Regions from separate parts of the Siminovitchia sediminis genome, predicted to be linked through region 2. Evidence: riboswitches for the same ligand, from Rfam matches in the RefSeq annotation. Region 2 holds a riboswitch; each other region holds the start of a gene.

Region 1 (10,734 bases), on a different contig from region 2:
ATATAGTGATAGGGATTGCAGCAGGGTTTATCATGTACCCCAGCCTCAAACTTTGGGCAAAGGAAAAGTACAATTTATTCCGGCTAATTAACGATCATCACTACAAAAGGAATGGTAAAACCGGGATGGCTTGTAGCCACCCCGGTCAGATGATCGTTTTATAGTTATTCCGTTCCTAGTGTTACACCGAGTTTTTTCAAATATTGCCGATACGCGATGCTCATACGGTCACAGACCAAAGACATTTCTACTTGTAAATCGAGGGGGAGCTCTTCAGGTTTTTGATTTTCCACAATAGGCCTGTCTTGTTCGAAAATCTTGTCCTGAAAAGCAATGATCTCATGATCCGTTAAGCCCGTATCATAATTAAATGATTCAATACCATAGACCATTGATTTGGTTTCATCAATGGGCCGGACAGTCAAGACAATCGACATAATTGAGTTATTGTCAGGGTCTCGTTTAGAGAATTTTACAGTGAGCGGCCGAAGAATCTCGTAAGTATAGTAGACAAATTTTTCCTTTCCTGTTCCATCTGCATCTGGTTGGAAGACTTCTATTTCATCCGAGAATATTCTTCCATCTTCGTGATGTACCTTGTAGTCCGGTATGACCCGATGTTTCTTATCCCCTAAAAACCCTTCATGCAATACAGCAAGATGTCCCACATCCAAGAAGTTTTCCACAATTCGGGGCGGCTTTGCCAATGCTTCCTGCGGTCCCCAAATGACATGATAAAAAGTATCATCTTCCGATTCCGTATGCCGGAATAATTCAGGTTCATTTCCAGCCAGGTTAATCCAAATGAGCCCATACTTTTCCGTACAACTATATTTTACTGCTTTAGCTTGTGTAGGGATTTTTCTGCCTTCCGGCAATTGAGGAATATGTACACAAGCTCCGCTGTCATCGTACTCCCAACCGTGATAGGGACAGACAATACAATCATTTTTTACTTTGCCCAGAGATAATGCGGCTCCACGATGACAACATAGGTCTTTAAAAGCATGTACACCTTTGCTGTTTCTAAAAATAACAATTCTTTCGCCCATGAATGTAATTTGAATAGGCTCTTCCTTTACGTCTTCAGACCGACAAGCAACAAGCCAGTCTTGCTGGAGCACTTTATCCTCCAGCAAATTACTGCGCAATAAGTTAGTTGCCATACATTCCCCTCCCATATTACTAGGATTTTTAAATTCATATTTTCCTTAGATTACAGTGTTACTAACCTGAACATTTTGTAAATTTAGACTATTTTATATAATTATACTACCTTTTAAATTATATTCAAATGATATTTGTAGTAATAAAAAACTGCACCCTTCAACATATCATGCAAGGTGCAGTTTTTATATAAAATTCTTATTTAACCGTTGGTCCACCTAATTCGGCGATCGTTTTATCTACATGGCCAAACTTCTTAAAGTTGTCTTTGAATTTCTCAGCAAGTTCATTGGCTTTCTCTTTATAAGCTTCTTTGTTGTCCCAGGTTTTGATGGGCTGCAATACTTCATCAGGTACACCTGGTACGTGAAGTGGGATGGAAAGACCGAATACTTCGTCTTTCACTGTTTCTGCATTGTCCAGCTCACCATTTAAAGCTGCTTGCACCATCGCGCGAGTATAGGCAAGATTCATTCGTTTGCCGATTCCGTATGGGCCTCCGGTCCAGCCTGTATTGACCAAAAACACTTGAACGCCATGCTCATCAATTTTCTTGCCGAGCATTTCAGCGTAGCGTGCAGCAGGCAGCGGCAGGAATGGCGCACCAAAACATGTGGAGAAAGTAGCTTCAGGAGAAGTCACTCCGCGTTCCGTTCCAGCCAGTTTTGATGTAAACCCGCTCAGGAAGTGGTACATAGCCTGCTCTTTTGTTAGTTTGCTGATTGGAGGCAGTACACCGAACGCATCAGCAGTCAGGAAGACAATCACAGACGGATGTCCTGCGATGCTTGGCTCCACGATATTATCAATCGCTTGAATTGGATAGGCAGCTCTTGTGTTTTCTGTCAATGATGTATCGTCATAAAGTGGTTCACGTGAATCCGGGTCTACAACGACATTTTCCAGTACGGATCCAAAAGTGATGGCATTGTAAATTTGTGGCTCTTTCTCATAAGATAAGCCTGCTGTTTTTGCGTAGCATCCGCCCTCTATATTAAATACACCGTTTGGCGACCAGCCGTGCTCGTCATCACCGATTAAGCGGCGGTTCGGGTCAGCGGAAAGAGTTGTTTTACCTGTTCCGGATAATCCAAAGAAGAGGGCAACGTCTCCTTCAGCTCCGACGTTAGCAGAGCAGTGCATGGATAAAATATCTGCTTCGGGAAGCTCATAGTTCATGACAGAAAAAATGGATTTTTTCATCTCACCGGCATATTCTGTACCGCCGATTAACACTATCCGGCGTTCGAACGAAACGATAATGAATGTTTCGGATTTTGTTCCGTCCACTTTAGGGTCCGCTTTAAACCCTGGAGCAGAAATGACCGTAAATTTTGCATCATGATCTGCCAATTCTTCTTGTTTTGGACGAATAAATAATTGATGGGCAAACAAATTGTGCCAGGCATACTCGTTGATTACCTGAATCGGCAGGCGATACTTTTCATCCGCACCTGCAAAGCCTTTGAAAACGAAAATTTCTTCTTTTTCCTCTAAATAGGAAATCACTTTTGAATACAGTTTTTCAAATATTTCAGACGAAATCGGCTGGTTGACTGAACCCCAATCGATTTTATTTGTGACAGAAGGTTCATCCACAATAAATTTATCTTTGGGGGAGCGGCCTGTATATTTTCCCGTTGCGGCACGAACGGCACCAGAAGTTGTCAAGACTCCCTCTTCGCGGTTCAAAACCTTTTCAACAAGTTGTGGAACTGAAAGCTGTATATGAACGTTCTGTCCATTCAATAATTGCTTTAATTCGCTTTTGATGCCTACTGAACTCATATGTTTACCCTTCCTTTGTATTAAAATTTGCAAATTGTACACTTGAGAATTAGTATAACACATTTAATTGAATAGTCTATACTATTTTTGAATATTTCTTGAACTTGTATAAACAGATTTCCAGGGAACATTATATGGATATATTGCCATGTTGGATTTAAGGGTAAGCGGTTCACATACCATTACAGCTTCTTACTATTATTAACGTACCCGGTTGACATTGATTTATTATTTGAGTTATGATTTTGAGTTGAACGGATACTCTTATTCTGAGATGGTGGAGGAAACAGGTCCTTTGAAGCCCGGCAACCTGCTGTCCGCTTAAAAATGCAGACAGAAAGGTGCTTACCTGTTGCAAGGCTGACGGCCTTGGGCGATAAGAGTGAAAGGCTCGGAACACATCAACTTAACCTTTCCTCGTTTTAGGTCAAGGAAAGGTTTTTTCATTAAAGGATAAGACAAAATAAAAATTCGGGGAAAAGGTTCGATCTAGCTTCAGGCGCCATCGGCAAGAGAGATCACAAACTGTTTTCCCCCTGTGGCTGTATAGCTGCCTCATGGGAACGCTCTGTGCTTTTGGCCGTTGAGCGTGCGCCTAGCGCTTTTCTTATTAATCGTAACCATTTTATCAGGATGTGCTTCTATCAAGGACAGAGTACCGTTGTGGATCTATACTGAACATAACATATTAAAGGAGGAGCTTTGATGTCCCAAAATCGGCATTTATTTACATCAGAGTCTGTTACAGAAGGACATCCAGATAAAATTTGCGACCAAATATCTGACGCGATATTGGATGCCATACTTGCTGAAGATCCTAATGCACGTGTTGCCTGTGAAACTTCCGTTACAACAGGACTCGTTCTTGTAGCCGGAGAGATCACGACCACGACTTACGTTGATATTCCCAAAATTGTCAGAGAAACCATTAAAGATATTGGCTACACTCGGGCAAAATATGGTTTTGATGCGGAAACCTGTGCAGTCATCACTTCGATTGACGAGCAGTCACCGGATATTGCTGCAGGCGTTGATATAGCGCTGGAAGCAAGGGAGGGATCCATGAGCGATAAAGAAATTGAGGCGATTGGTGCAGGAGACCAAGGTCTTATGTTTGGTTTTGCTTGTAATGAGACCGAAGAGCTCATGCCGCTTCCCATCTCTCTTTCCCATAATCTGTCCAGAAGGCTTGCTCAAGTCCGCAAAGAGTCTATTCTTCCTTATTTGCGTCCCGATGGAAAAACACAGGTTACAGTCGAATATGATGAAAACCAACAGCCGATAAGGATTGACACGATCGTGCTTTCTACACAGCATCATCCTGAAATAGACCTGGAACAGATCCAGAGAGATATTAAAGAACATGTGATCAAACCTGTAGTTCCCAAAGAGCTTTTGGATGATCAAACTAAATACTTTATTAATCCATCTGGACGATTTGTCATCGGCGGTCCAAAAAGTGACGCCGGCTTGACAGGAAGAAAAATTATCGTAGACACATACGGCGGTTATGCGCGGCATGGGGGAGGAGCTTTTTCTGGAAAAGACCCGACAAAGGTAGACCGCTCGGCTGCATATGCAGCAAGGTATGTGGCTAAAAATATTGTAGCCGCTGGTCTCGCTGATAAGTGTGAGGTGCAGCTGGCTTATGCCATCGGCGTCGCGCAGCCTGTATCCATTTCTGTTGATACGTTCGGCACAGGAAAGGTCTCAGAGGAGGTACTGGTTAAAGCGATCAGAGAAAACTTTGATCTGCGTCCTGCCGGAATCATTCTCATGCTCGATCTGCGCAAGCCGCTGTACAAACAGACAGCAGCGTATGGTCATTTCGGCCGTACAGATATTGATTTGCCATGGGAAAGAACAGATAAGGCGGAAGCGCTGCTTCAATCTGCAACAAATGAAAAATAAGAAAGGATGGCGGGGAATGCATGGGCATCTCCGCCTTTTTCCCGTTGTGAAAGAAATAAAATATTTGTTGCAATATACCTGCCAAACTTCAACAAATAATGATAATATAAAAAAGGTGTGCAGTTATGCCTTTTAAATAGTTTGAATCCTTATTAGAGTAGGTGAACACATAAATGTGCGGTTTTATCGGTTGTATGCATCATCATCCAACAGATGAGGCAAAAACAAATGAGAAGTTATTGATGGAAATGAACAATATTATTACTCACCGCGGTCCAGATGATAAAGGGTATTATCAAGATGAGCATGTCCAATTTGGATTTAGAAGACTCAGCATCATTGACATTGAAAGCGGCAGCCAGCCTCTTTCATTTGAAAATGAGCGTTACTGGATTATTTTCAATGGAGAAGTCTATAACTTTGTAGAGCTCCGTGAAGAACTTGAGAAAAAAGGACTGGTGTTTGTAACAGGTTCAGACACAGAGGTAATCGTTGCTTTATATAGCGAGCTGAAGGAAGAAGCGGTAAAGAAATTGAGAGGCATGTTTGCCTTCTTAATTTGGGATAAAGAGAAAAAAGAATTATTTGGTGCCAGAGATCCATTCGGCATAAAGCCCTTCTTTTATATTGAAGAAAAAGACAGGACCTTATTTGCTTCCGAGAAGAAAAGTATTTTACTTGCTTTAGATAAAAAAGAGCTCAATACAGAAGCTCTCCAGCAGTATATGACCTACCAATTTGTTCCCGAGCCGGAAACAATGACCCGGCATATCAAGAAGCTGGAGCCTGGCCATTATTTTACTCAGAAGCCTGGTGAGCCCATTCAGATTCAGCGTTATTGGAGAGCAAGCTTCAAACCGGATGTTCATAAGACAGAAGAAGATTTTATCAAAGAAATTAGAGAGGTCTTATTCGATTCGGTTAACTTTCATATGCGAAGCGATGTTCCGGTCGGTTCATTTCTGTCAGGAGGAATCGATTCGTCAATCATTGTTTCTATTGCCAAACAATTTCACCCGAAAATCAAAACATTTTCCGTTGGTTTTGAGCGTGAAGGGTTTAGTGAAATTGATGTTGCAAAAGAGACGGCTGACAGGCTGGGCGTGGAAAATATCAGTTACGTCATCAGTCCGGAAGAATATATGAAAGAACTACCAAAAATCATGTGGCATGCAGATGATCCATTGGCTGATCCTGCCTGCGTCCCACTTTATTTTGTAGCCAGAGAAGCTAGAAAGCATGTAACAGTTGTATTGTCCGGTGAAGGAGCAGATGAGCTTTTTGGCGGTTATAATATTTACAGAGAACCGCAGTCTCTTGAAATGTTCAATAAAATTCCTCAAGTCGGCAAAGCATTGCTGCGGGGACTGGCCAAAACTCTTCCTGAGGGAGTGAAAGGGAAAAGTTTTATTGAACGCGGAGTGACACCTCTTGAGCAAAGATACATCGGTAACGCTAAAATGTTTGAGGAAGAGGAAAAGAAAGAACTGTTAAATCATTATCATCGGGATGTCCATTATCTTGATGTGACCAAACCTCTTTATGCAGAAACGAAAGGCTATGCCCCTGTTGAGCGGATGCAGTATATTGATATCCATACATGGATGCGAGGGGATATTTTACTTAAAGCTGACCGGATGACAATGGCCCACTCGCTCGAGCTTAGAGTTCCTTTCCTTGATACGAAAGTGTTTGAAGTTGCATCAACAATTCCAACAAGCTTAAAAACAGCTGAAGGGACAACGAAATATGTCTTAAGGAAAGCAGCAGAAGGCATTGTTCCTGACCATGTGTTGAATCGGAAAAAGCTCGGATTTCCCGTTCCGATCCGCCACTGGCTGAAAAACGAAATGTATGATTGGGCGAAGGACATGATTAAAACAAGCGATACCGATCATTTAATCCATAAGGAATATGTGTTAAATCTATTGGAGGATCATTGCCAAGGCAAAATGGATTATAGCCGTAAAATTTGGACAGTGCTGGTATTCATGGTATGGCATGCTGTCTTTGTAGAAGATCGGTATGATTTTGAACAAGAAATGGCAGCCGCGGCTCACTCCTGAGTATAAGTGAGGGCCTGGCTGCCCATTTGCACCCATGACTTTTTAAAGTCATTGATGGGTGCTTTTTTATTTTTCTTTCCTGTTAAAGGGTCATTGAAATAAACGTAATTCTGGTCATAGCCGGTAATCAGCACGGAATGCTCTTTCTTTGTAATTTTCACCGGACCGCTTGCCGTTTCCCAAACTTCAAAATATGAATCCGGCAGTTCGCGATATTCTGCGTTGATGATCACCCATACAGGCCTTCCGTCAGAAAGCGGAACTTTTAGCTCTTCAAAAGATTCTCCGGTTAAATTGACCATTCTTCCGGATAAATAAGTTTCTCCAAGCTCCATAATGGGGCCATGATAAACACCGAGACCGGGATTATCGAAGTTGTACATATCACCGACAAACCCATGATGAGGGTTGCCGAAGTAGACCTTGCCATCTTTCACAACATATGGAGAAGAATCTTTTTTTACTTTCTCGGCGAGTTCCATTTTGTCAACACTCGTCCCTGCACTTTCCAGCAGCATGGCAAGTGATGTCACTTCACAGCCGCGCGGCAGTTCCGGCAGTTGATGAACGACAGGAAGATCAAGAAGTACTTTGTCCTTAATTTCGATCAGCTGAAATTCACTTGTTCGGTTCACCTCTTGTAAAGCAGAGGCAACCTCATGATCTGAATCAGTACTTGTATTGTATAAAACCATAGTAAAAATGAAAGCAGCCATCCAAAAGGATAATAAAGACTTGAACGAACTGCTTCTATTTCTAAATAAAATGAGGACAAGCACTATCAAAAGGGCAATCCCAATGATCAGCCATGCATTCATAAGATGATCTCCTTTTTTAAAATAAATCTCTTATGGTTAACATCGGCTCGAATGGTAAAAATTTTACTGTTTCAATCGCTTATTTTGTTTTTGCAAATTTTGATAGTATCGGCCTCTTTCGGCATATTCCCTGGAGATACGCTCCATTTCTGAACGATCATGTTCATTGACTTCACGGATTACTTTTGCCGGGCGCCCGAAAGCTACTGTATGAGGCGGAATGATTTTTCCCTGGGGTACAAGGCTGCCGGCACCGATAAAGGCTCCTTCCCCAATTTCGGCATTATCCAAAATAATTGACCCCATTCCAATCAGGGCTTTTTTCCGAATGATGGCACTATGCAGTATGACTTGATGCCCAATGGTCACTTCATCCTCAATAATCAGCGGGTTACCCGGACTTTGATGCAGAACAGAATTATCTTGAATGTTCACCTTCTTTCCGATAATGGTCGGAGCAACATCTCCTCTGATCGTGCAGTTAAACCAAATGCTGGACTGTTCTCCAATCATCACATCGCCTGTAATGGTCGAATAATCTCCAACAAAAACAGAAGAAGGGATTTGTGGAATTTTCCCTTTATAAGAATACACAGACACCCTATACACCCTTTCAGCCAAATCGTTTAAACCTATCATAGCGCTTTCGGCAAGTTGTTGTCACTCCTCATTCGACAGGTGCCTGGCACGCCCCGGAATATGTCGAATGGTTTGAAAATGAAGTTTTTCCGCCTCCAGGCAAGATTTCCAGGGTGAAAAAAGGGTAAAATAAATAGAGAAATGAAATAAGAAGGGGAGTTATAGATATGCGGAGGTGGGAAGCAGCAGGGAAGGCCAAGGGTGTGATGGTCATTGTACACGGGGCCATGGAACACCAGGGCAGATACAAGTGGCTCCGTGAAATGTGGGTTTTAAACGGATATCACGTTGTCATAGGAGACTTGCCCGGTCAGGGGTTGACTACAAGATCTCACAGAGGGCACATTGATTCATTCAAAGAATATGTGGTGGAAGTAAAAAAGTGGCTCCGAGAAGCAGAAGAGTATGGATTGCCCGTTTTCCTCCTGGGACATAGTATGGGCGGCTTGACCGTTATCCGCCTTCTTCAGGAAGAAAATGAAAATATTGCGGGAGTTGTTTTATCCTCTCCCTGCCTTGGGCTCGTCCATTATCCGCCCATGCCCGTCAATGCATTGTCCGTCGGTTTAAATTGGATTGCTCCGGAGCTGAAAGTGGAAAGTCAATTGGATATCCATCTGGCCACGCGTAATGCGGATGAGAAAGACCGGGCTCTGAATGACAGTCTGTACGTGACTAAAGTATCTATCCGCTGGTATCGGGAATTATTGAAAGCGATGAAAGATGCTTTCGCTAACATTTCAAACTTTCCAGATATACCTCTTTTAGTTATGCAGGGCGGGGATGACAAAATTGTCCAGAAAGCCGATGTCCAAAGATGGTTTAATGGGCTGCCTCTATCCGAGAAACTTTATAAGGAATGGCCGGCATGTTATCATGAGATATTCAACGAGCCGGAAAGATACGTAATTTTCGACTATGCCAAAAATTTCACAGACCTGCAGGTTCGGCTGTTAGATCAACTAAAGCAAGGTGATGTTTCTCGTGTTGCCAACCCATCCCCTATCACTCATGAATAAAGTATACAAGGAAGTTCTGCCTGCAGTTCATCAAGAGTTGTCCTATTGGAAAGAAAGGGCATCCGCTATTCCCGATAAAGAGCTCAGGCAGCAGGCCCTTGCAAGTATCCGTGATAAAACCTTTCATTGCGAAGGAGGAGCCATCATGGCTCTCACCGCTTTAGAACATCAAAGAGAAGCCATAACATTCATAGTGGCCTATCAAACGATCAGCGATTATCTAGATAACTTATGCGACCGAAGCACTTCCATGGACCCAAAGGATTTTGCTGCTTTGCACGAATCCATGGCAGATGCCTTGACCCTTGGCGCGCCTGAGCGTGATTATTATCGTTATAGAGAAGAACGGGAGGATGCAGGGTATCTGGCAGAATTAAAAAGAACGTGCCAGGCCGTTTTGGAAAAAGTACCGGACTATGAGGTGATCAAGCCCTTTTTACTTGAGCTTTGCAAGTATTATTGTGATTTGCAAGTACATAAGCACGTATCCATCGAAGAGCGCGAGGAACGTCTCGAAAAATGGTTTAAACAGCATGAACGGATTCTTCCCAAAATGGAGTGGCATGAATTTTCAGCATGCTCCGGCTCCACACTCGGGATATTTTGCCTTGTTTCCTACGGATTCAGAGGTGATATGGAGGAAAAGCATGCAAGGACTATTCGTGAAGGTTATTTTCCTTACATACAGGGGCTTCACATTTTGCTTGATTACTTCATTGATCAGGAAGAGGATCGTGAAGGCGGGGATTTAAATTTCTGCTTTTACTATAAAAATAATGAAGAAATGCTTAACCGTTTCATTCATTTCATGGAAGAGGCTGATCGTCATACAAATAATCTGCCGGACGGGAGGTTTCATCAGCTGATCCACCGAGGGCTGCTCGGTATATATCTTTCCGACCGGAAAGTAATGGAACAGGCCGATGTGAGGGCAATCGCCAAAAAATTGATCAAACGCGGCGGACTCATCAGTTATTTCTTTTATTGGAACGGACGAGCCTACCGGGCATTTCAACGAATGTTTGCCGGATCGGAAAAGTGGGTCTCTGCTCCCGTTAAATCATAATATGTACAGAGGACTCCTTAAACAAATCCTATCTGCCAGAAGTCTGTTTGTTTGCCAGTCATTCATTGGAAACCTGTCATACCATTGGAAAGCGGATAGACTTGTGTAACACCTGGATGTTCTGCGCCTCTAACGTGCCTTCCCGAAGTTCTATATTTCACGCAAGGGGCTTTTGCCAAAAACCCTTGCGTGAAAACCAATCACCAAAAACAGGTGCCTGCTGGGTAGCGGAGTTGGAATTATTTTTTTTCAAATGCCAA
Region 2 (10,734 bases):
TCCATGGCTGCCGCTTCCTGTTCAGGCTTTTCGCACCCTGTCGCATCGCCGATCACGATTGGCAGATAACCGTGGTCACGGGCCAAACGAACATTTCCTTCTATACACCAATCAAGATGAACCCCAGTAAACACGATCACTTCCACTCTTTTCTTGGCTAATTCCAGTGGAAAGGGTGTACCGATAAAGGCAGTCTGCAAAGCACATTCACTAAATTGCAGATCACCCGGTTCTACCAATTCCTGCAGTTCATCCACCAATTCATTGTCCCATTTAATTTTCTCTTCAGTAACTTCCAATCCTTCCACCCAGGTTTCGTATTGGACCTTGTCAAAAATATTTTGCGGCTCATTTCCGCGATAAATATTGTAGCCAATCCAATTGAACGAAACAAAGTTACTTGCTTTCCTTGCCGCTTTCACCGTTTTAATTGTTGCCGGCAAGCTCCCCCGCTCACGGTGATTTTCATGTCCAAGGGCACCATCACTCTCATATAGACATTTGTTTTGGCTAATCGAAACAAAAGCAGCTGACCTTTTTAATATTTCCGCGAAATTTAACTTTTTCCACTGAGGTGCAAGTTCCGGAATGGCGTGTATTCCGCCAACTCGACTTTGAGTAAATGTTGAAACTGTCATCCAATCTCCTCCATATTAAGAATCAATTAGACTTCTTTGTTCTAAGAATCTCCATTTCTTTTAATTCCCTGCGCAAAATTTTTCCGCTGATGACTGTTTTAGGCAGTTCTTCCAAGACTTCAATTTCCCTGGGGGCAACGTGTGCTGCTAAATTGTTGCGGACAAAAACACGAATTTCTTCCAACAGTTCCTTGGACTCCGTAAACCCGGGCCTCAGCGTAATAAATGCTTTTACCAATTCTCCGCGAATGGGGTCCGGTTTGCCGATGACCCCCGCTTCCGCTACAGCTGGATGTTCGATTAATTTGCTTTCTACTTCAAATGGCCCGATCCGTTCCCCGGCAGAGTTGATCATATCGTCATCTCGGCTTTGGAAAAACACATAGTCTTCTTCATCCTGATAAGCCAGGTCACCAGAAACGTACCATCCTTCATATTTGAAATAAGCGTCAAATCGATCTTGATTTCCCCAGATTTCCTTCATCAATCCCGGCCATGGCGTCCGTACTGCCAGTTGACCTACCGAACCTCGCGGCAGTTCCTTCCCCTTTTCATCCAAAATACCGACTGTGATTCCAGGGAAAGGACGTCCCATGGATCCCGGTTTGATCTTTTCAGCCGGCAGATTAACGATTAAATGCCCGCCCGTCTCCGTCATCCACCATGTATCATGAATGCGGACACCCAACTGTTCCCATGCCCAATAAATCACTTCAGGGTTCAAAGGCTCGCCGACACTTAACACATGGCGTAACGAGGAAAGATCATAGTTTTTGAGAATGTCACCTTGGGAAAGCAGCATCCGAAAGGCAGTGGGTGCGCTGTACCAGATAGTCACTTTCAATTCGGCAATCAACCGGTACCAGTTTTCTGCTTTAAAGCGGCCGCCTTGAATCACGATCGTAGCCCGGTTCAGCCAAGGTGCAAACAGACCGTACACGCTGCCCGTCACCCATCCGGGGTGGGACGTACACCAATAAACATCATCATCTTTTACGTCAAGCACCCACTTGCCCGAAACATAATGGTGGATCACCGCACGATGGGCATGGAGCACCCCTTTGGGCTTGCCAGTGGATCCGCTCGTATAATGGATCAGCATGCCGTCCTCAAGATCCACCCATTCCACCGGATCAGCTGCTGTTTCTTCGTATACTGTATTTTCGATATTTTCGACATCCAAAATCGTATGAAGGGATTGGATTTCGCTTTGCGGCACCCGTTTGACCATTTCTTTGTCTGTAATCAAAACCGTTCCCTTACAGTCATTGATCCGGTCTTTGACTGCCTCTTCCATAAATGCTTCAAACAGAGGACCGGCAATGGCGCCAATTTTAATAATTGCCAAAATGGAAATATAGCATTCCGGTGTTTTCGGAAGGAATACAAATACCCTGTCCCCTTTTCGCACTCCGTTGTCCCTTAATACCCTGGCGTAAAGATCCGTTTTTTCTTTTACTTCTTTAAAAGTAAGTATGCGTCTCTCATCGCCATCTACATAGTGTAAAGCGATTTTATCTCCGTAGCCTTCATCAACATGACGGTCAATGGTTTCATAGGCAGCATTGATCTTTCCGGTCTTTTCAAAGCTCAGACCCTTCGCAGCATCATCCCATGAAAATGTCTCTCGTATTGCCTCGTAGTTTTCAAGATTATAAGTTCCCGAAACCGGTGCAAGTATTTCTTTTTCTAAAACTCCCATCAGCCTTCCCTCCCGTTACGATGAAAAAGTAGCCTTTTCCACTTTATTTAAATCAAGGCTTTCCAAAATTTCTGCTTTAAGGTCTGCCAACAGTTTGCTCCCTCTTGACCTTGGCCGCTTTTCCGGAATGGTCAATTCTTTAGCAATTTCACCTGGCTGGCCTCGGAGGATTACAATTCGGTCACATAAGTATGTGGCTTCATCAATATCATGTGTAACCAATACCATCGTCGTCTGATGCTCTTTCCAAATATCAATCAGCAGGTCTTGTAGCTGCATTTTCGTAAAGGCATCTAACGCACTGAAAGGTTCATCCAGTAAAAGAATCTCGGGGGATGTAACCAAAGCCCGGGCGATGGCAACACGCTGTGCCATCCCTCCCGATAACTCCCTCGGATACAGTTCATCACAACCTCCCAAGCCGACACTTTCCAAATACCGTTTTCCAAGAAGGTACTTTTCTTCCTTTTTCCCTTTCAACCCAAAAGTGACATTTTCCAATACGTTGATCCACGGAAATAGTCTAGGTTCCTGAAAAATAAAACCGGTCGTATCATGAACATCTTTTGAGGTATTGCCATTAATTGATATTTCTCCGTCATACTCATTGTCGAGCCCGGAAATCGCCCTTAATAAAGTACTTTTTCCGCAGCCACTCGTACCTAGTATTCCGATAATCTCACCCTGCTTTGCAGACAAGGTGACATTCCTTACAGCTGTTTTTCCAGCAAATGTCCGACTGACATTTCTTAATTCCAAACCCATCTTTTACCCCTCCGAGTTACGACTTAACAAGCCGGTCTTGCCAATGGAGTGCGCGTTTTTCAATGACTTTCAAAATCCAGTCGGACAATTTTCCAATAATAGCAAAGAGGATAATACTTGCGATAATTGTCTCTGGAGAAAGTGTGTTTTGTCCCAGTACAAGCAAATATCCCAATCCCTGACTGGCACCCATCAATTCCGAGGCGACAACAAACATCCAGCCCAATCCGAGGCCGCTTCGCAATCCGACAAGGAAAGATGGCAAGGAAGCAGGCAAAATGACTCTTCTTACAAGCTGAAATGTATTTAAGCCATACATTTTTCCCACTTCGATCAATTTACGGTCAACTCCAGCAATGCCGCTGGCAATATTTAAATACACCGGAAAAAATACACCAACCGCAATCATGGTGACTTTGGAAGGTTCTCCTATTCCCATCCAGAGTATAAACAAGGGCACCCACGCCAATGAAGGTATGGAGCGGAAAGCCTGAATTAACGGATCAAACAGGTATTCCGCTTTTTTATAAAAGCCGACCAAAGAACCTAAAATCACCGCCGTCACGGTTCCAATCACAAATCCAGCAAATACACGATAAGTTGTAATACCGATGTGTCCCCAGAGAGTCCCGTCCTGCGCCATCTTTTGAATCGTTGCTAAAATTGCAGAAGGTGCCGGGAGTTGATACGACGGAAAAACTCCCAGACGGCTTAAACCTTCCCAAGACACAATTAGAATGATTGGCAATATACTTCCAAGAAAGATTGGCTGTAATTGTGATTTTTTCATCTGTGCTTTTTTCTTTTCTGCCGATTTTCTATTAACGAGTACAGGTGCTAACTCCCCTTCATGCTTTGCCATTTCACTTCGCTCCTACCGAGTTTATTCACCATCAATTGCTTTTTTTGCAAATGACGGATCAATAAGATCTGATGTTAATTCCTCAACATTGGCCTCTGAACTAATTGTTTCACTCTCTTGTAAAATTTTCCCTGCTTCGATGAGTGCTTCGGTCTGGACATCTCCTGGTACAGGTTCCAAGAATTCATTACGTTCCAGTTGGATACGCGCCACATCTTCCGGAATACTTGCTTCTTCAGCCAGTAGTTTTACTGCTTCTTCCGGATTTTCAAGAACCCACTCCCTAGCTTTCTCGTAAGCTTTGATTACACGTTCTACATATTCAGGATATTTTTCAGCAAAATCTTCCCTTACATTCAAGAATCCATACGTATTGAATTCAGCATTACGATAGAACAGTTCAGCTCCCGTTTCAATTTCCAGACGGGCCATATGAGGATCGAGTCCAGCCCACGCATCGACTGATCCGTTTGTCAGTGAAGTCGCTCCGTCTCCATGCGGCAGGTTGACAATCTCAACCTCATCAACGGACAACCCTTCCTTGTCTAATGAACGAAGCAGGAAAATATAAGGATCTGTACCCAATGTTGCTGCGACTTTTTTACCTTTTAAGTCTTTTACCGATTGAATATCGGAATCCTTGCTTGTCACAAGTGCTGTCCATTCTGGCTTGTGGGCGATATACACGTTTTTGATTGGTGCTCCATTCGCCTTTGACATCAATGTAGCTGCGCCTGCAGCTGATCCAAAATCAACACTGTTACTGTTCAGGAACTCCAGGGCTTTGTTGCTGCCCTGGCTTAAAGTCCATTCAATCTCGATGCCGTCCTCTTTAAACTCCTCTTCCAAGAAGCCGAACTTTTTTAATACCAGGCTTGTCGGTGAATAGTAAGCATAATCCATCCGAATTTTTTCGGGTGTTCCTTCTTCTGAATTGGCATTCGAAGAGCATCCTGAAATAATCAATGTAACTAAGCCTAGAATGCTAAATGTTAAAATAAATGTGAATTTTTTCATAGGTGCTTTTCTCCTTCACTCGGTAACTTAAATTTCACACGCATATGTTGAGATCGTACCGCGTAATCTTTGTGCTTCTTTATATGTGCATCTATTGTGGACGACTGGGATTCCAGCGTTTCTTGCTATTTCTGCTGCCTCCGGAGAGATGACACCTTCCTGGAGCCAGAAAACTTTCGGATTTATTTCTACTGCCTCTTTTGCGACCCCGATGGCAGCTTCCGGACTCCTGAATACTTGAACAACGTCGACCGGGAATGGGATGCTTTTTAAATCCGGGTATACTTTCTCACCCAATATCTCTGTTTCCCTTGGGTTTACGGGGATGATTTTATAGCCAAGACGCTGCATTTTGCGGGCCAAACGGTAGCTCGGTCTTGCTTCTTTTCCACTTAATCCTACAATGGCCAGTGTTTTTTGGCGGCTGACTTCCTCTCCATTCTCCACCACTCGTTCCGTTGCAGAGTTCAAAGCCCAACGGATCACACCTTCATCATTAATTACAAGAGGTTGCTCTTCTTGAGCAGCAATACCAGTTGCTTTTGCCAATGCCTGGTCGAGATCGTTTTGAATATCGCGGAGAGATTCGATTCCAACTGACAAACGGACAAGCGACTCCGTTACGCCTGCTTCTTCCAATTGCTCTTTGGTGAGCTGTTGGTGTGTTGTAGATGCCGGGTGAATGATCAGCGATTTCGCATCTCCGACATTTGCCACATGTGACCACAATGAAATGTTGTTGATCAATTTTTTCCCGGCCTCTTTACCGCCTTTGATGCCAAAAACGATGATCGATCCAAAACCATTGTTGAAGATCTTTTTCGCCAAATGATGAGATAGGTGACTTTCAAGCCCTGGGTAGTTGACCCATTCCACCGCCGGGTGATTTTCCAGATATTCCGCAAGCTTAACCGCATTTTCGTTATGGCGCTCTACGCGTAAGTGCAAAGTTTCCAGCCCTTGTATCAATTGAAACGCATTTTGCGGGCTCAAGGCTGCTCCGAAATCACGAAGCAATTGAACACGTACCTTTGTGATGAACGCCAATGTTCCGAAGTCCACTGCGTACCGAATCCCGTTATAGCTCGGATCTGGCTCTGTAAACTCAGGAAACTTTTCAGTATTCCAGTTAAAGCGGCCTCCGTCGATGATGACGCCTCCGATGGATGTTCCGTGCCCTCCGATCCACTTTGTTGCGGAGTGGACGACAATATCGGCTCCGAGTTGGATCGGTTTGCACACATGCGGTGTTGCAAAAGTATTATCAATAATGAGCGGAACACCTGCCTCATGAGCAATATCTGCAACAGCTTCAACGTCAAGTACTTGCAAGCCTGGATTTCCGATGATTTCACCATAAACGGCTTTTGTTTTATCCGTAATAGCGGCTTTGAAGTTTTCCGGGTTGGTTGGATCCACGAATTTTACGTTGATTCCATAGCGCGGAAGGGTGACAGCGAATAAGTTGTATGTACCTCCGTAAAGATTTGCACCCGCAACAATCTCATCGCCGGCGCTTGCCAGACTAAGTATGGATAAAGTGATGGCTGACATTCCGGAGGAAGTGGCGACTGCCGCTACGCCATCTTCGAGTAAGGCCATCCTCTTTTCAAATACATCCACTGTCGGATTTCCGATACGGGAATAAATGTTTCCTGGTTCATCTAAAGCAAATAGCCGTTCAGCATGCTCTGTATCATGAAAAACAAAAGAAGTTGTCTGGTAGATCGGAACCGCTCTTGATCCGGTAGTCGGATCTGGAGCCTGCCCTCCGTGTAATGCCAATGTTTCCAAGTCATATGATGCATTTTTTGTTGCTGTTGTCATGTTCATTTCCCCCATTCTGATAAATAAAAAAGCCCTCTTCATAAGAAGAGAGCCTGTTTTTAAAGTCCATTCTCTTCTTATCTTTCAGGAGTTGCCTCCTGCAGGAATTAGCACCTTATTAAGCCTGTATTGAGCTTAATGGTTGCCGGGCATCATCGGGCCAGTCCCTCCGCCACTCTGGATAAGAAATCATTATTTAATTTTTTAAAGCAAAAAAACTCTCACGAAAGATGAGAGGTTTGTCGTATATTCCTCTTATCTTTCCGAGCTATCAGCTCAGCTGGATTTAGCACCTTTTAAGCTTATGCTTAAGGCTGCCGGGTTTCATCAGGCCAGTTCCTTCCACCACTCTTGATAAGAATTGTATTAAATTGGTTTTTCCAAATCGTTATTAGCAGTCTAGCACGCGGATTTTTCCTTGTCAAACGTTTTTTAAAAATATTATTTTATAGAGATAGATGGAATGCTTATTTGTTCGTATTTCTGAATAGGTTCCAAGCAGACGAGTGATCCAGAAAGACATTGGAGTGCTAATTACCACCGTGCACTACACTTGGTATTAAGAGAAATTTATGACCATGTTGACAGAAGAAAAAATTTGTTTGATCATTTCCCAAAAAACTTTTTGACAAAATTCGACGATATTTTTAAAAATAGGCAAATCGACATGATTTTATATAAAAAATCACCTTTTCCCGTATCAATCGACATCCTTCCGCTTTTTACAAAAAAATTTTCTCCAATAAACAACATTATGTAAAAATACGATAATATCTACATGTTGTATAAAAAAGTTTAAGTTGACACAATATGTGGTATAATCTAAATATATCCAAATACCGGAAACACGTCCCGTTTGGATTCTGAATAATCTTTTCAAAAAATACCTTTGACAAAGGAGCAGCCGCTATGGAGAAATCAACCCTCTATAAGACAAAGCAAACATTGCAGAAAGAGATTAACGCCTTAAGAAGAGAAATGATTATGACCGGAATGACCAAGGGATTATCCAGCAAAAAAACTGTTGAGGTAAGTCAAAAATTAGATCATATCCTTAACCAATATGAGCTCATTTCATAATTTTATAGGATCTTTATATATGGGAGCCTCGCTTTTTTTTGGAGCAGGGCTCTTTTTTGTGGAACTGATGAGCCCTATGTCCGTATATATAGAAAAAAAGATGATAGCAGGAGGTTGGGATATTGGAAATATTATTTGATGGAATGCGCTGGCTTCATATCGTCAGCGGTTTTTTGGCCCTGTGCATATTCTGGGTACCAATCGCAGTAAAAAAAGGAGGGCGGCCGCATCGAAAGGTCGGATGGGTGTATGTATGGGCAATGGGAAGTGTATCGGTAAGTGCTTTTTTCATGGGCATCTATCGGCTGACATGGGATGCCGGTCCAGACCCCGATGCCATTCCTTTTTCCTGGTTTCTGCTGTTAATAGCCGTTTTGAGCAGTGCCACAGCCTGGTATGGAATTCGCGTCTTGCGATATAAGCGGAGAAAGGCAGTTCACAGACAATTCGCGGACCTGCTGTTTCCTGGCCTCCTTCTTATAATGGGCGTGGGCATTTCTGTATACGGGTGGTTCATTGATTTTCCGCTTTTGCAATACTTTCCGATTCTGGCCATATTCCTTGGTGGTTCCCAGTTGATCTATTGGCTAAAAATACCGAAAACAACATCCCATTGGATTGTGGAGCACATTGTCGGCATGCTGTCCTGTTGCATCGCCACGGTAACTGCTTTTACCGTATTCGGCGCTCCCCGATTGCTGAACATTGAGTCCGTGAGCCTCATCATTTGGTTCCTGCCCACGATCGTTATGGTGCCAATGATCATTGCTTTTTCAAATATGTATAAAAAGAAAATGGACCGTCCGAAGAAAAGTGCGTGAGCCGATTGATACGGGCGTCCATCCCGGCCTGAAACCCCAAAGCCTAGGAAGGCAGCGTTTTTAAATGAGAATTGGGCGGTTGGACCGTTGGTTGGGAGCTTTATAAGAGAGTTGGGAGCTTTATAAGAGAGTTGGGAGCTTTATAAGAGAGTTGGGAGCTTTATAAGAGAGTTGGGAGCTTTATAAGAGAGTTGGGAGCTTTATAAGAGAGTTGGGAGCGCGCCTGCGCCCTTTGAGGGCACGGCGCGCTCCAACTTTTTCATCACAGATCTGCAGGCTTTTTCCAAGCCAGTGAAAGTGCAACTCCGGCCAACAAGAAAATGGAGGAGAAATAAAAGGGATAATCCAGATTCATATCAAACAGAATTCCGCCGATGATCGGTCCGAGTACATTGCCGATGCTCGTAAACATGGAGTTCATGCCGCCCACAAATCCCTGCTCATCGCCTGCTATTTTGGATAAATAAGATGTGACCGCCGGCCGGATCAAGTCGAATCCGACAAAAATGATAAAGGTGACCAGTAGAATGTACACATACGTATGTACAGTGGTCATGAGAAACACAAGCACAACCGATAAAAGTAAGCAATAACGAATGAGTCCGATTTCCCCCCATTTTTTTGTAAGCCAATCAAACAATACAACTTGGGCAACTGCCCCGATTATGGCGCCACCTGTAATGACAATGGCAATATCTTTGGGAGTAAAGGCAAATTTATGATCAACATACAGGGAGAAGAACGATTCGAATGCCGCCAGGGCGAAAGCGGTGATAAAAATGATCATAAATGCAAAAAAGTACATAGGTACAAAAATTCTCTTGATTCCTGCTTTTTGGTTCAAAGCTGCTTCCGCCTTATTGCGTACCGGCTCGCGAAGGGTAATGATGGATATGAGCGCAGCGATGAGAGCCAAAACAGCAGCAGTAAAAAATGGAACGCGAGTCCCTAACTCTGCTAAAAATCCACCAAATCCAGGGCCGATGATAAAGCCAGTGGATATAGCTGCCGACATGTATCCGAGCGCTTTGGGCCGAGTTTCCTTTGTGGTAATATCAGCAATATAGGCTGTGACGGCCGGCATAATAAAAGCTGCGCTGAATCCGCCAAGAAAGCGGGAAATAAACAGGACTTCCACCGACTGGCCCAGCCCAAACAATAACTCAGATAAACTGAAAATAAACAGCCCGATGACGATCATTCGTTTCCGGCCGTATTTATCGGCCCAACGGCCGGCTACAGGAGATGTAACCAGCTGAATAATGGCAAAAGCTGCCACCAGATTACCAACTACGGATCCCGATAAATTCAGCTCATTCATGATCGTCGGCATCACCGGAATCACCAGGCCAATGCCTAAAAAGGCAATAAAAAGATTGGCCAATAATATGAGTAACGTCATATTTAGTTTTTCCATATCTCTATCTCCTTCATTTAATTCCCCCTGGGGAGCAGCCATAGCCAAGTAAAAAAAGTCCCGTACTTTAGTTTCGCCAAGATGGACAACGGGTTTACCAGGGACCTGGGTTTACCAGGGACCTGGTCTTAACAGTGACTACATGATACTAGTTCATTTCTGAGACAGGGATTCCGTCTTTCAAACCAAATTTGAGCTCTAAAATTGGAGTTTGCACTTTGAACCTCTGTTTCGCACTTTGAATCCGATTTTCGCACTTTGAACCTCAGTTTCGCGCTTTGAAATCGGAATTCGCGCTTTGAAATCGGGTTTCGCACTTTGAATCACGATTTCGCACTTTGAATCCGATTTTCGCACTTTGAACCCGGAGTTCGCATTTTGAACCTCAGTTTCGCGCTTTGAATCCGATTTTCGCACTTTGAACCTCTGTTTCGCGCTTTGAAATCGGGTTTCGCGCTTTGAAATCGGAATTCGCACTTTGAAATTGGGTTTCGCGCTTTGAACCTCTGTTTCGCACTTTGAATCCGATTTTCGCACTTTGAACCTCAGTTTCGCGCTTTGAAATCGGGTTTCGCACTTTGAATCACGATTTCGCACTTTGAATC
Region 3 (10,734 bases), on a different contig from region 2:
GTCTCATGACGTTGTGAATTTCCTGATTCATGCCGATCATCCTTTCCGAATATTGAATTCACATCTTGTAGTTTTCCATACCTGATTGATCCGGAGAATAAACATCCATCGCACTGAGGATGTTACACAGTCGTCATTAGAGATCTTGCCTTCCATCATATTTGCCTGAATAGCTGGCGTATAATCAGGCCATGGATGAAATAGGATGGATTAGAGAAGGCGGGCAGGGATATCATTTCTATTCACCCCTCTGCCTGATACGGCTTAATATATTCAGATCACGTAATATGGTAAAATAAATGAAAGCTTTTGTCTTTCGAGTGAATTGAGCTGCGAGGTTGAGACAATGACAATTACTGCAATATCAACTGCATTAGTTAGTATGATCATGTTATTAAATATTGTGCTGGCCGGCTTCGTGGTTTTTTTAGAGAGAAGAGATGCCAGTGCTACTTGGGCATGGCTGCTGGTCTTATTTTTTGTTCCGGTGGTGGGATTCCTCCTCTACCTGATCTTTGGACAAAACTTGAGCAGGAAAAAAATTTTTGAATGGAAAGATGAAAAGAAAATTGGGCTCATTGATATTACCGAAACCCAGATCAATCTGCTTCGAAGCGGGGATTTCCCCTTTCATGACAATAAGACCGCCCAGTATAAAGATTTAATTTACATGCTTCTTGTCAATGACAGCGCGGTGTTGACGCAAGACAATCATGTGGATGTATTTACAGATGGGAAGGAAAAATTCCATTCACTCATTACTGATATAAGCGATGCAAAAGATCACATTCATCTCCTGTATTATATTATCCGCAATGATAATTTAGGGAGAGATTTATTGAGTGTCCTTACTGAAAAAGCCCGGCAAGGTGTTGAGGTGCGTGTACTGTATGATGCCATGGGCTCGAGGCGGCTGCCCAGAAAATTTTTTCGCCCATTAATTGAAGCAGGAGGAAAAGTCAGTGCGTTTTTTCCTGCCATCCTCCCAAAGCTGAATTTACAGGTGAATTACCGGAACCATAGAAAACTGGTCATCATTGACGGGAAAGTTGGATATATCGGAGGTTTCAACATTGGAGATGAATATCTGGGGTTGAATCAAAAATTTGGATATTGGCGGGATACCCATCTCAAAATATCCGGGAAAGCAGTATTTGCCATGCAGACCCGGTTTATTCTTGATTGGAATCAAGCTTCCAGCAGTAAAATCAGTTACGAAAACCGGCTGTTTCCTGAAGTTCCGCCCATAGGTGATACAGATGTTCAAATTGTTTCAAGCGGGCCGGATTCCGAATGGGAGCAGATTAAATATGGGTATATTAAATTAATCAATTCAGCGAAAAAGTATATTTTGATTCAAACGCCGTATTTTATCCCTGATGCCAGTGTACTCGACGCGTTGAAGATTGCTGTATTATCGGGTGTAGAAGTCCGCTTGATGATACCAAATAAACCGGACCACCCCTTTGTTTACTGGGCAACCTATTCCAATATTGGGGATTTGCTGAAAATCGGTGCGAAAATTTATATATATGAAAATGGCTTTATTCATGCAAAAACAATGGTTGCCGACGGGAAAATTGCCAGTGTTGGAACAGCTAACATTGATGTCCGGAGTTTTCGCCTGAACTTTGAAATTAATGCGTTCTTATATGACCAGATTCTTGTAGAAGAACTGGTGGAGATATTTAAGAAAGACGTGTCCTTATCGAGAGAACTGACATACGGAGAATATTTAGTCAGGCCCAAAATCATTCGTTTTAAAGAATCTATCTCACGCTTGCTCTCTCCTATTTTATAAATATCAGAAAGTGGTAATCAAATTGAATTGGTATACGATCGGATCTCTATCCTTTCCTGCTTCATGGGTGGCTGTTGTGGCAGCCTTTATTCTTACTTATGCGCATATAAGGTGGTATTTTACAAAAGAAACTGCTGAGCGGTACAGCAATGCTTTTTTTATCTTCATACTCATCTGGAAGCTCAGCGTCATTCTTTTCCAATGGGAGTTGGTTAAGCGGCAGCCGCTGTCTGTTGTTTATTTTGATGGCGGTTTGAAGGGGTTTGTGTTAGGGACTGCTGCTGCACTCATCTACTTGCTAAAAACAAATAAATACAGGGCTTTTCATGCAGAGGGATGGATAGTCTTGATTACCGTATATGAGCTTGTCTTCTATTTATTCAATCAAGAGCATATATTGCTTCCAGGGATTCAACTGATCGGAAATCTCCTGGCAATTGTATGGATAAGGAAAAAATCAGGGAACGTGGCCGAGAGTTATCAAATTCTTGTACTGTTTACTGCTTTTCAAGCTTTCATGTATTCTTTGAAAGGCGACCTTCTATCCGTACCAGTGATCACATACACAGCTGTCACACTGCTTCTGGTCGTAACAGCCTGGAAAGGGAGGAAAAAAAACCAATGAGCAAGAAAATATTTGGCTTGGCACTACTTGTACTTCTAGTTGCGATTGTGGCTGTCAATATTGTGCAGGATGTCCGTGAAAATGCTGATACAAAAGCAGCGCAAGAGGAATTTTACTCACAAGCGGATACGATGGAACAGGTGAGTGAAGGGTTAAAAGAGGGGGATCTGCCGCCCGATTTTACACTTGAAACACTGGACGGAGAAACAGTTTCCCTTTCAGATTATAAAGGAAAAAAGGTGATTTTAAATTTCTGGGCTTCCTGGTGTCCGCCATGTAAGGCGGAAATGCCGCATTTGCAAAACTATTACGAAACAAAAGCGGAGCAGGAAAATGTGGAAATTTTGGCTGTCAATCTGACAAACGCCGAACGCGGCGGGGATGTCAGGAAAAAGGTAGAAAATTTTATTGCAGAATTTGGACTGACGTTCCCTGTTCCTCTGGATAAGAATGGAGAAATTGGGGATACTTATCAGGCTTTTACGATTCCCACTACTTACATGATTGATGCCAATGGAGTGATCCACACGAAAATTATTGGCCCGATGGATGAGGAAACCATTCAGGGAATGGTAGCGGATATGGAATAGAACCGATTTTTATATTTTTGTTGACAGTCACCGGAGCATTGGTATATAGTAATAGGCAAGAGCTCAACAGAGCACAGATAACTAAATGAATAAGCAACACTCTTATCAAGAGCGGCGGAGGGATTAGGCCCTATGATGCCCGGCAACCTTCAGGTTTCTGAAAAGGTGCTAATTCCTACAAGTCTTTAAGACTTGGCAGATAAGGGGAGGAATCGAAATAGCGGCCCTCTTCTTATACAGAAGAGGGCTTTTAGTTTTTCCCCTTCCAAGATGGCAGGATCAATAAACGGCTGTAAGAATTACCTGGTTTTCCGATGGATTTATTCAAATTTGAGGAGGAAGAAAAAATGGCACAAGACAAACAATATCAGCAAGAAACGGTTTTATTGCATGGGGGACAACAACCTGACGAAACAGGTGCACGTGCAGTCCCGGTGTACAGAACAACCTCTTACGTATTTAAGGACACAGAACATGCCAGAAAATTATTTGCTCTGGAAGAATCCGGAAATATTTATACACGTATTATGAACCCGACTGTGGATGTATTTGAAAAAAGAATAGCAGAACTTGAGGGTGGAACAGCGGCTGTGGCCCTTTCATCCGGAATGGCTGCCATTGCTTTTTCAATTTTAAATATTGCACGTGCAGGCGATGAAATCATTGCTGCGACGGACCTGTATGGAGGTACATACAATTTGTTCTCCATATCACTTCCGAAGTATGGCATCAATGTGAAATTTGTTGATCCGAAAGATCCGGAGAACTTCCGCAAAGCGATCACACCGAAAACTAAAGCCATCTATGGAGAGACGATCGGAAATCCGAGCCTCCATGTGTTGGATATAGAAGCGGTCGCTGCGATCGCACACGAAAATAACATTCCATTAATTGTCGATAATACGTTTGGTCCATACATTTCCAAACCGATCGAGCATGGTGCGGATATTGTCGTTCATTCTGCGACCAAATGGATCGGCGGACACGGAACAGCCATTGGAGGTATCGCGGTGGATGCCGGCAGATTTGACTGGAACAACGACAAATTCCCTGACTTCGTTGAGCCGGACCGCAGTTACCATGGCATCCGCTACGGTGTTGATGTGCCAAATGCAGCCTTTGCAACAAAACTTCGCGTACAGCTTCTTCGTGACTTTGGTCCGTGCCTAAGTCCGGACAACGCGTTCCTATTGATTCAAGGGCTGGAAACTTTGCACGTTCGTATTGAAAAACATATTGAAAATGCAAAAGCCATTGCAGATTTCTTGCAAAATCATGATGCAGTAGAGTGGGTCTCTTATCCCGGCCTTGAAAGCCATCCTTCCTATGAACTTGCACAAAAGTACTTTCCCAAAGGCCCTGGTGCGATTGTAAACTTTGGAATCAAAGGCGGAAGAGAAGCCGGCAAAAAAGTGATCGACAGTATTCAACTCTGGTCTCACGTGGCCAACGTTGGAGATGCAAAATCCCTGATTATTCATCCGGCAACCACAACACATCAGCAGCTCAGTCCTGAAGAACTCAAAGATACGGGAGTTACCGAAGAACTGATCAGATTGGCAGTAGGGCTTGAGTCTATTGAAGATATCAAAGCTGACCTGAAACAGGCTATTGAAAAAGCGGTGGAAGCCGTCGAACAAAAATAAATCACGAGGCTGATAGCCGGTGTGCAATTGCACGCCGGTTTTTCTTGTGTAATTTTTCATTGAAAAGCGGCCATCTGATATGACTGGAAATACCTGGACAGTTCACTTCAATAAGACAACTCCTTATGGGCAGGGCCATTGGCTGCTTTAAGTGCAGTCATCTATTCTCCGACATTCACTCCGCAAAGGGAATCCATTGAATATAAATTTCTTGTATAGGGGCTGCCATGTAGCTTTCTATTAATCCTTTTTGGGCGATATCTGATTTAGACACTACTTTTTGCTCTACACTCACCGTAAATGCCTGCTCAAATGGAAATTCATCAACGGCTAAGGTGTTTTCGTCCATCCAATGGAGATCGAGCTTCTCCTGTTGAAAACCATGAAGAGCCGGGGACAAGGGGATGCCATTCCTGTAAAAAGGGTGCTCATTTTTGCCTGGTTCATTCAGGCATAAAAACAGGGACAGGTTATCAAATAGCTTCAAAAGTCCGAAATGAAAATGAAATAAATTCCGATCGCTGTCCGGCAAGGAATTAAACCATTTTCTTTGTCGTATCTCTTCTTTTTTTACGAAATCCTGAGCTTCCTCCGAGTTCTCCATCTCCATAAAGTGAGTGTAATGCTTGCTGCACAAAAGCGCGGCATACAGATTTTCCCTGGCAATTTCATCGATTCCATATCTGTAAATCAGCGTCTTTAACGGCATGGGAAAATCCATAAATGTATACGGCGCTTGCTGCTGATCATTCCAGATCGGCGTTTTGTCTGCCGACTTCCAACCACAATCATGCTGGTGGACTGCATAGAACACTGACTCCTGTTTGTCGCCCCTCCAAAGACTTTCTTTCCAATAGTGCAGAAGTTTTCCGGAAACATCTCCATGATGGTGCTGCTCAATCATCACAAAATCTTTTTCCCGCTCTCGAACAATCATGGCATAACCGCCTTTCATTTTTTAAACATGTATAGAAAACACGAAATACACAGGCAATTTATTCAGACCTGCTCCACCAAATCAAACAGTGGGGTCATCCTATAAACTTCTTAGCAAAGGGATGATCATTCTTACTTCTTTTTTCAATGGTTTTGTCTAGCGTAAGCTCAATGCGTTCCTTCGTAACATTTTTCAGAGGAAGGCAGGGTCATCTCATCGAAAACGGCATGGAGCATATGAAAAATGCTTCTCATGATGTCGCTAAATTTCCCTGAATGCCTAAAAAGACTGCCTCTACAGGCCGTCTAATTTGCCCGCACTGATGATTACTTCCACATTTCTTTTCAAAATCGATGTTGTTCATATCGTAACATGAATCTGAAAATTCTTCATAACTTGTCCTCCCCTGGCATAGTTTGAAATAAGGGTAACCGGTTGAGGGGGAAGTCGATGAAAAAGAAATGGCTGGCATTAATAGTCGCCTCCTCTTTATTATTAGGGGCTGGCGGAACCTATGCAGGAATGAAATGGAAAGAATCCAGAAAAGAAGAAAGTCTGATTGAAAGCAGTCCGCGACAAACAATGGCTTCTGATGGCCTTGAAAAGGTTGACCAGGTTTTCCAGTTGATTCAAAAGTCTTACGTGGAGAAAGTTGGCGGTGAGGAGCTGATACAGGGGGCAATCCAGGGGATGGTCCGGACGCTGAATGATCCGTATTCTGTCTATATGGATGCAGAGACGGCGGAACAATTTAATGACAGCCTGGATTCATCATTTGATGGAATCGGAGCACAGGTAACGATTGAAGAAGGAAAACTGATCATAGTCGCTCCTATTAAAAATACACCAGCAGAAAAAGCAGGTCTAAAACCGAAGGATCAAATTTTAAAAATTGACGGAGAATCCGTAGAGGGGCTGGATCTCTATGAGGCCACGAGCAAAATTCGCGGCGAAGAAGGCACTGTTGTCACACTGGAAATTCTGAGAAAAGGGGCGACGAAACCATTTCAGGTAGAGATTACACGTGAGGAAGTCCCCATCGTAACGGTTTTTTCCGATATGAAAAAAGATGGGGATAAGCAAGTGGGCTATGTGGAAATTACTTCCTTTGCAGAAGGTACTTCAAGAGAATTTAAAGATCAGCTTGACACATTGGAAAAAGAAAAACTGGACGGGCTGGTCATTGATGTGCGCGGAAACCCCGGCGGGATGCTTTCCAGCGTGGAAGATATCTTGCAACAGCTGGTAACGGGCAAAAAACCCTACGTTCAAATTGAAGAGAGAAGCGGTAAGAAAAACCCTTATTATTCTGCTCTTGAAAAAAGAAAGCCCTATCCGATTACGGTACTGATTGATGAAGGAAGTGCTTCCGCATCGGAAATACTGGCGGGTGCCCTAAATGAAGTGGAAGGGTACCATCTGGTCGGAGTAAAAACTTTTGGAAAAGGAACGGTACAGCAGGCGATTCCGCTTGATGATGGCAGCAACATTAAGCTGACCATGTTTAAATGGCTGACACCCGACGGCCATTGGATTCATGGAAAAGGAATTAAACCGACGATTGAAGTGAAACAGCCGGAATTTTTCCATGCCCCGTCTTTAACGTTGGAAAAAGAACTCACCCGGGACATGAATAATGAAGAAGTCAAAGTTGCCCAAGAATTGTTGACCGGTCTCGGTTATGGTCCTGGAAGAACGGATGGGTATTTTGACGGGCAGACGGAGCGGGCTGTCCGGGCATTCCAGTCGATTGAAAAAGTACCGGTCACAGGGAAGATTGATCAGAAAACAGCTGAAAGGCTGGAAGAAGCGGTTATTAAAGAAATCCAGGACGAGCGGAATGATTTACAGCTACAGGTGGCAATCAAAACCATTAAGTGATAGATCTCGTGAGGCACGATGGATCCTTCCGTGCCTTTTTTAGTTGGCCATATGACCTGCCTTCCTTTATTTGTAAGCCCATCTCTGCGGTCATATGGTGACTTGTTCTTCTGTCTATTTTTACATTCCTACCCAATGGAAACTTTGATAGAATAAAAGATATGAACGTTCCAGAGGGAGGCTCGAAGATGGGACAAGAATGGCTGCTGGAATTGGTGAAAGTGATGGGTAAATTTTTTCTGAATCCCGTTTTGTATTTTACAGTGATACTGGTGATGGCTGCCGGTTTAATTAGAATAAAGAGAGAGCGAAAAGACTTTCATGTTAGAGTAAATGATATTTTTCATGAATTGAAACTGTTGTTTCCTGCAGGGATTTTGGCAGGTGCGATTCTTTCAATTCTCTCCTTTAGTACCGGATTTGTTGTTCCGTTTGAAATGATTGTTTTGATAGGGATCTTTACAATCATACTGGGAGCAGCCGGCAATGGAAGGCTCCTTTCTCCGGCTTGGACAGCAGGCGTTCCATTCCTGCTTGTATATGCAATAGATGCTTTGGAGTTGCAGGTCCCATACATTCATGGTTTGTTTGAGGGCAGTCCTCTGCTGACCAGTCTTCCGATATTGTTGGGAATCCTTCTTTTAACGGAAGGCATCCTGATGCAAAAAGACGGCTTAAAAGATATTTCCCCTAAATTAAGAACCAGTCCACGGGGACTGACAGTTGGCGCTCTCCAAGTGAAAAGAATATGGATGCTGCCCATTTTCTTTTTGTTGCCGGCAGGGCCACTGCCGCCACCCTTTGAATGGTGGCCTGTATTTGATTGGGATAATGCTTCCTATTCCTTTCTGTTCATACCGTTTACGGTGGGGTTCCAAAATCAGGTGCAAAGCTGTCTCCCAAGCCAGGCAGTAGAAAGGATGGCAAGGAAGGTCAAGCTATTGGGAATCGTGGTTCTTGGAGGGGCTGCAGCCGGTTTCTTTTATCCGGAATATACTTACCCGATCATTACCGGTATCGCGATTGTGGGCCGTGCCCTGATCTCTTATTTGCATAGAGTCAGGGAAAACAACACATTATACTATTTCACCCCCCGCAACAAAGGACTCATGGTGTTGGATACGATCCCAGGGTCACCTGCAAGCAAAATGGAATTGAAAACAGGGGAAATTATCCAGAGTTGCAATAATATGCCAATTTCAAATAAAGAAGAGCTGTATAAGGCTTTATTGAAAAACCGTGCGTACTGTAAACTGGAAGTCATAGACGTGAATGGAGAAATCCGGTTTGAGCAGTGTGCTCTTTATGAAGGTGATCATCATGAACTCGGGATTCTTTCTGTGGAAAAACGCAAAAAGCGGGAGCCTGGTGAGGCGATGTAAATGGATGAATACTCCGTAACAATCGATTCATGATTTGTTCCGGAGTTATTTTTTGGTTTGGACAAAATAATCATGTAGTGGACCCAAGATATAAGCGGTCAGGTGGACTCCTGCAGGAGAAAGAAAAAGGTACAGGAGCATCTCCCCTTCCATAATGAAGCCGGCTGACTGCCCATATATAGCTTATCGTTTGAGTGTCATCAATCTCAGAACAGATAAAAGCTCCCCCAAAGGCAACAGATTTTACCTTCAGGGGAGTTTATCATCCTTTAACAAAACTTTACAGTTTTATTTTTTCAACAACCCTACAAAAGATTCGTAGGCCGTTACTGCTTGTTGATAGTAATCTACGAGTTTATCCCAAACAGTAGACGGGGCAGCCTCATCAGCTGATTCTTGTACAGCACTGGCTTCAACATTTGGTTCTTCATTTGTATCCTGGACATTAGCGGCCTCATCGGCTGATTCGTGGGTAACACTCGCCTCGATTAGAGGTTCTTCATCCACAATATTTGCACTTAGACCTAAAGCAGTACTTTGGACATTAGCCGTTTTATTGTCAGGATCTTGGACGGCAGCCGTTTCATTGGCTGAGTCTTCGGCATCAGCCGTATCATCAGATGTCATTGGGCCAGATACCGGTTCTTGTTCGGTGTAAGTATCCGGAGTATCTGCTGCTGGTTCGTTTTCGGGTGCTTGTCCATCTGTTTCATTGCCTTCATCCGGCAAAACAACACCGAAATGGTCTTCTATCAGCGTATCATAGTGTCCGATTAAATTGTCGAATGTTTGATACAGGGACATATAGACTGTTTCTTGTTCTTCTGATACAATAGTACTATCGCTGGAAGGGTCAGTTGACGTATGTTCCTCATCGATCATATCGTCAGCTGGCCTTTCTGTGTCTTCAGACCCGTTTTCCGTATCATCAACTGGTTCGTCCTGTTCTACAGCTTCTTCTTCACCTGATTCAGCATCAGCAGGCGGAGTCTGCTCATCTGTATCATCTACAGGCTGTTCATCTTCATTACCTTCATCCGCTGGTGGAGTCTGCTCATCTTCACCGTCGCCAGGCTGTTCCTCAGCATCTCCTTCGTCCGCAGGCGGAGTCTGCTCATCTGTATCATCTACAGGCTGTTCATCTTCATTACCTTCATCCGCTGGTGGAGTCTGCTCATCTTCACCGTCGCCAGGCTGTTCCTCAGCATCTCCTTCGTCCGCAGGCGGAGTCTGCTCATCTTCACCGTCACCAGGCTGTTCTTCAGCATCTCCTTCATCCGCAGGCGGAGTCTGCTCATCTTCACCGTCGCCAGGCTGTTCTTCAGCATCTCCTTCATCCGCAGGCGGAGTCTGCTCATCTTCACCGTCACCAGGCTGTTCTTCAGCATCTCCTTCATCCGCAGGCGGAGTCTGCTCATCTTCACCGTCACCAGGCTGTTCTTCAGCATCTCCTTCATCCGCAGGCGGAGTCTGCTCATCTTCACCATCGCCAGGCTGTTCTTCAGCATCTCCTTCATCCGCAGGCGGAGTCTGCTCATCTTCACCGTCGCCAGGCTGTTCTTCAGCATCTCCTTCATCCGCAGGCGGAATCTGCTCATCTGTATCATCTACAGGCTGTTCATCTTCATTACCTTCATCCGCTGGTGGAGTCTGCTCATCTTCACCATCGCCAGGCTGTTCTTCAGCATCTCCTTCATCCGCAGGCGGAGTCTGCTCATCTTCACCGTCGCCAGGCTGTTCCTCATTGTTATCTCCTTCAGGTGCTTCCTTTTCAACTTTTCCGTCTTCATTCCAATTTTTGCTCGCTGCAGCTCTCATGATTTTACCTTTTTCAGGAGATCCGGGAATACTCCTCGCCAAAGTTGAAACCTG

Evidence for each region. Region 2 has a riboswitch for S-adenosylmethionine ahead of ACFSCZ_RS07365 (PLP-dependent aspartate aminotransferase family protein). Riboswitches for the same ligand answer to the same signal wherever they lie in the genome.
Region 1: it holds a riboswitch for S-adenosylmethionine, as region 2 does, so the genes downstream of both, metK (methionine adenosyltransferase) here and ACFSCZ_RS07365 (PLP-dependent aspartate aminotransferase family protein) in region 2, are expected to answer to the same signal.
Region 3: it holds a riboswitch for S-adenosylmethionine, as region 2 does, so the genes downstream of both, ACFSCZ_RS13075 (O-acetylhomoserine aminocarboxypropyltransferase/cysteine synthase family protein) here and ACFSCZ_RS07365 (PLP-dependent aspartate aminotransferase family protein) in region 2, are expected to answer to the same signal.

What each region holds. Positions count from the first base shown of each region.
Region 1 is NZ_JBHUEO010000019.1:39,777-50,510, forward strand. It holds gene ACFSCZ_RS08490 (aromatic ring-hydroxylating dioxygenase subunit alpha) at 165-1,166, opposite strand; gene pckA (phosphoenolpyruvate carboxykinase (ATP)) at 1,366-2,955, opposite strand; SAM riboswitch class I at 3,217-3,338, shown strand; gene metK (methionine adenosyltransferase) at 3,661-4,866, shown strand; gene asnB (asparagine synthase (glutamine-hydrolyzing)) at 5,040-6,932, shown strand; gene ACFSCZ_RS08510 (C39 family peptidase) at 6,923-7,750, opposite strand; gene ACFSCZ_RS08515 (gamma carbonic anhydrase) at 7,814-8,350, opposite strand; gene ACFSCZ_RS08520 (alpha/beta hydrolase) at 8,557-9,408, shown strand; gene ACFSCZ_RS08525 (tetraprenyl-beta-curcumene synthase family protein) at 9,365-10,474, shown strand; gene mnmM (tRNA 5-(aminomethyl)-2-thiouridylate-methyltransferase MnmM) at 10,714-10,734, opposite strand, start outside.
Region 2 is NZ_JBHUEO010000015.1:36,924-47,657, forward strand. It holds gene ACFSCZ_RS07340 (cysteine hydrolase family protein) at 1-638, opposite strand, end outside; gene acsA (acetate--CoA ligase) at 661-2,340, opposite strand; gene ACFSCZ_RS07350 (ABC transporter ATP-binding protein) at 2,356-3,105, opposite strand; gene ACFSCZ_RS07355 (ABC transporter permease) at 3,122-3,967, opposite strand; gene ACFSCZ_RS07360 (aliphatic sulfonate ABC transporter substrate-binding protein) at 3,989-4,984, opposite strand; gene ACFSCZ_RS07365 (PLP-dependent aspartate aminotransferase family protein) at 5,012-6,811, opposite strand; SAM riboswitch class I at 6,886-6,999, opposite strand; SAM riboswitch class I at 7,064-7,172, opposite strand; gene ACFSCZ_RS07370 (aspartyl-phosphate phosphatase Spo0E family protein) at 7,721-7,891, shown strand; gene ACFSCZ_RS07375 (DUF2306 domain-containing protein) at 8,014-8,712, shown strand; gene ACFSCZ_RS07380 (MFS transporter) at 8,975-10,129, opposite strand; gene ACFSCZ_RS07385 (hypothetical protein) at 10,328-10,666, opposite strand.
Region 3 is NZ_JBHUEO010000037.1:101,156-111,889, reverse strand. It holds gene ACFSCZ_RS13095 (Rieske 2Fe-2S domain-containing protein) at 1-19, opposite strand, end outside; gene cls (cardiolipin synthase) at 347-1,801, shown strand; gene ACFSCZ_RS13085 (hypothetical protein) at 1,824-2,426, shown strand; gene ACFSCZ_RS13080 (peroxiredoxin family protein) at 2,423-3,016, shown strand; SAM riboswitch class I at 3,116-3,222, shown strand; gene ACFSCZ_RS13075 (O-acetylhomoserine aminocarboxypropyltransferase/cysteine synthase family protein) at 3,364-4,662, shown strand; gene ACFSCZ_RS13070 (DUF3891 family protein) at 4,838-5,599, opposite strand; gene ACFSCZ_RS13065 (S41 family peptidase) at 6,050-7,480, shown strand; gene ACFSCZ_RS13060 (PDZ domain-containing protein) at 7,669-8,862, shown strand; gene ACFSCZ_RS13055 (hypothetical protein) at 9,151-10,734, opposite strand, start outside.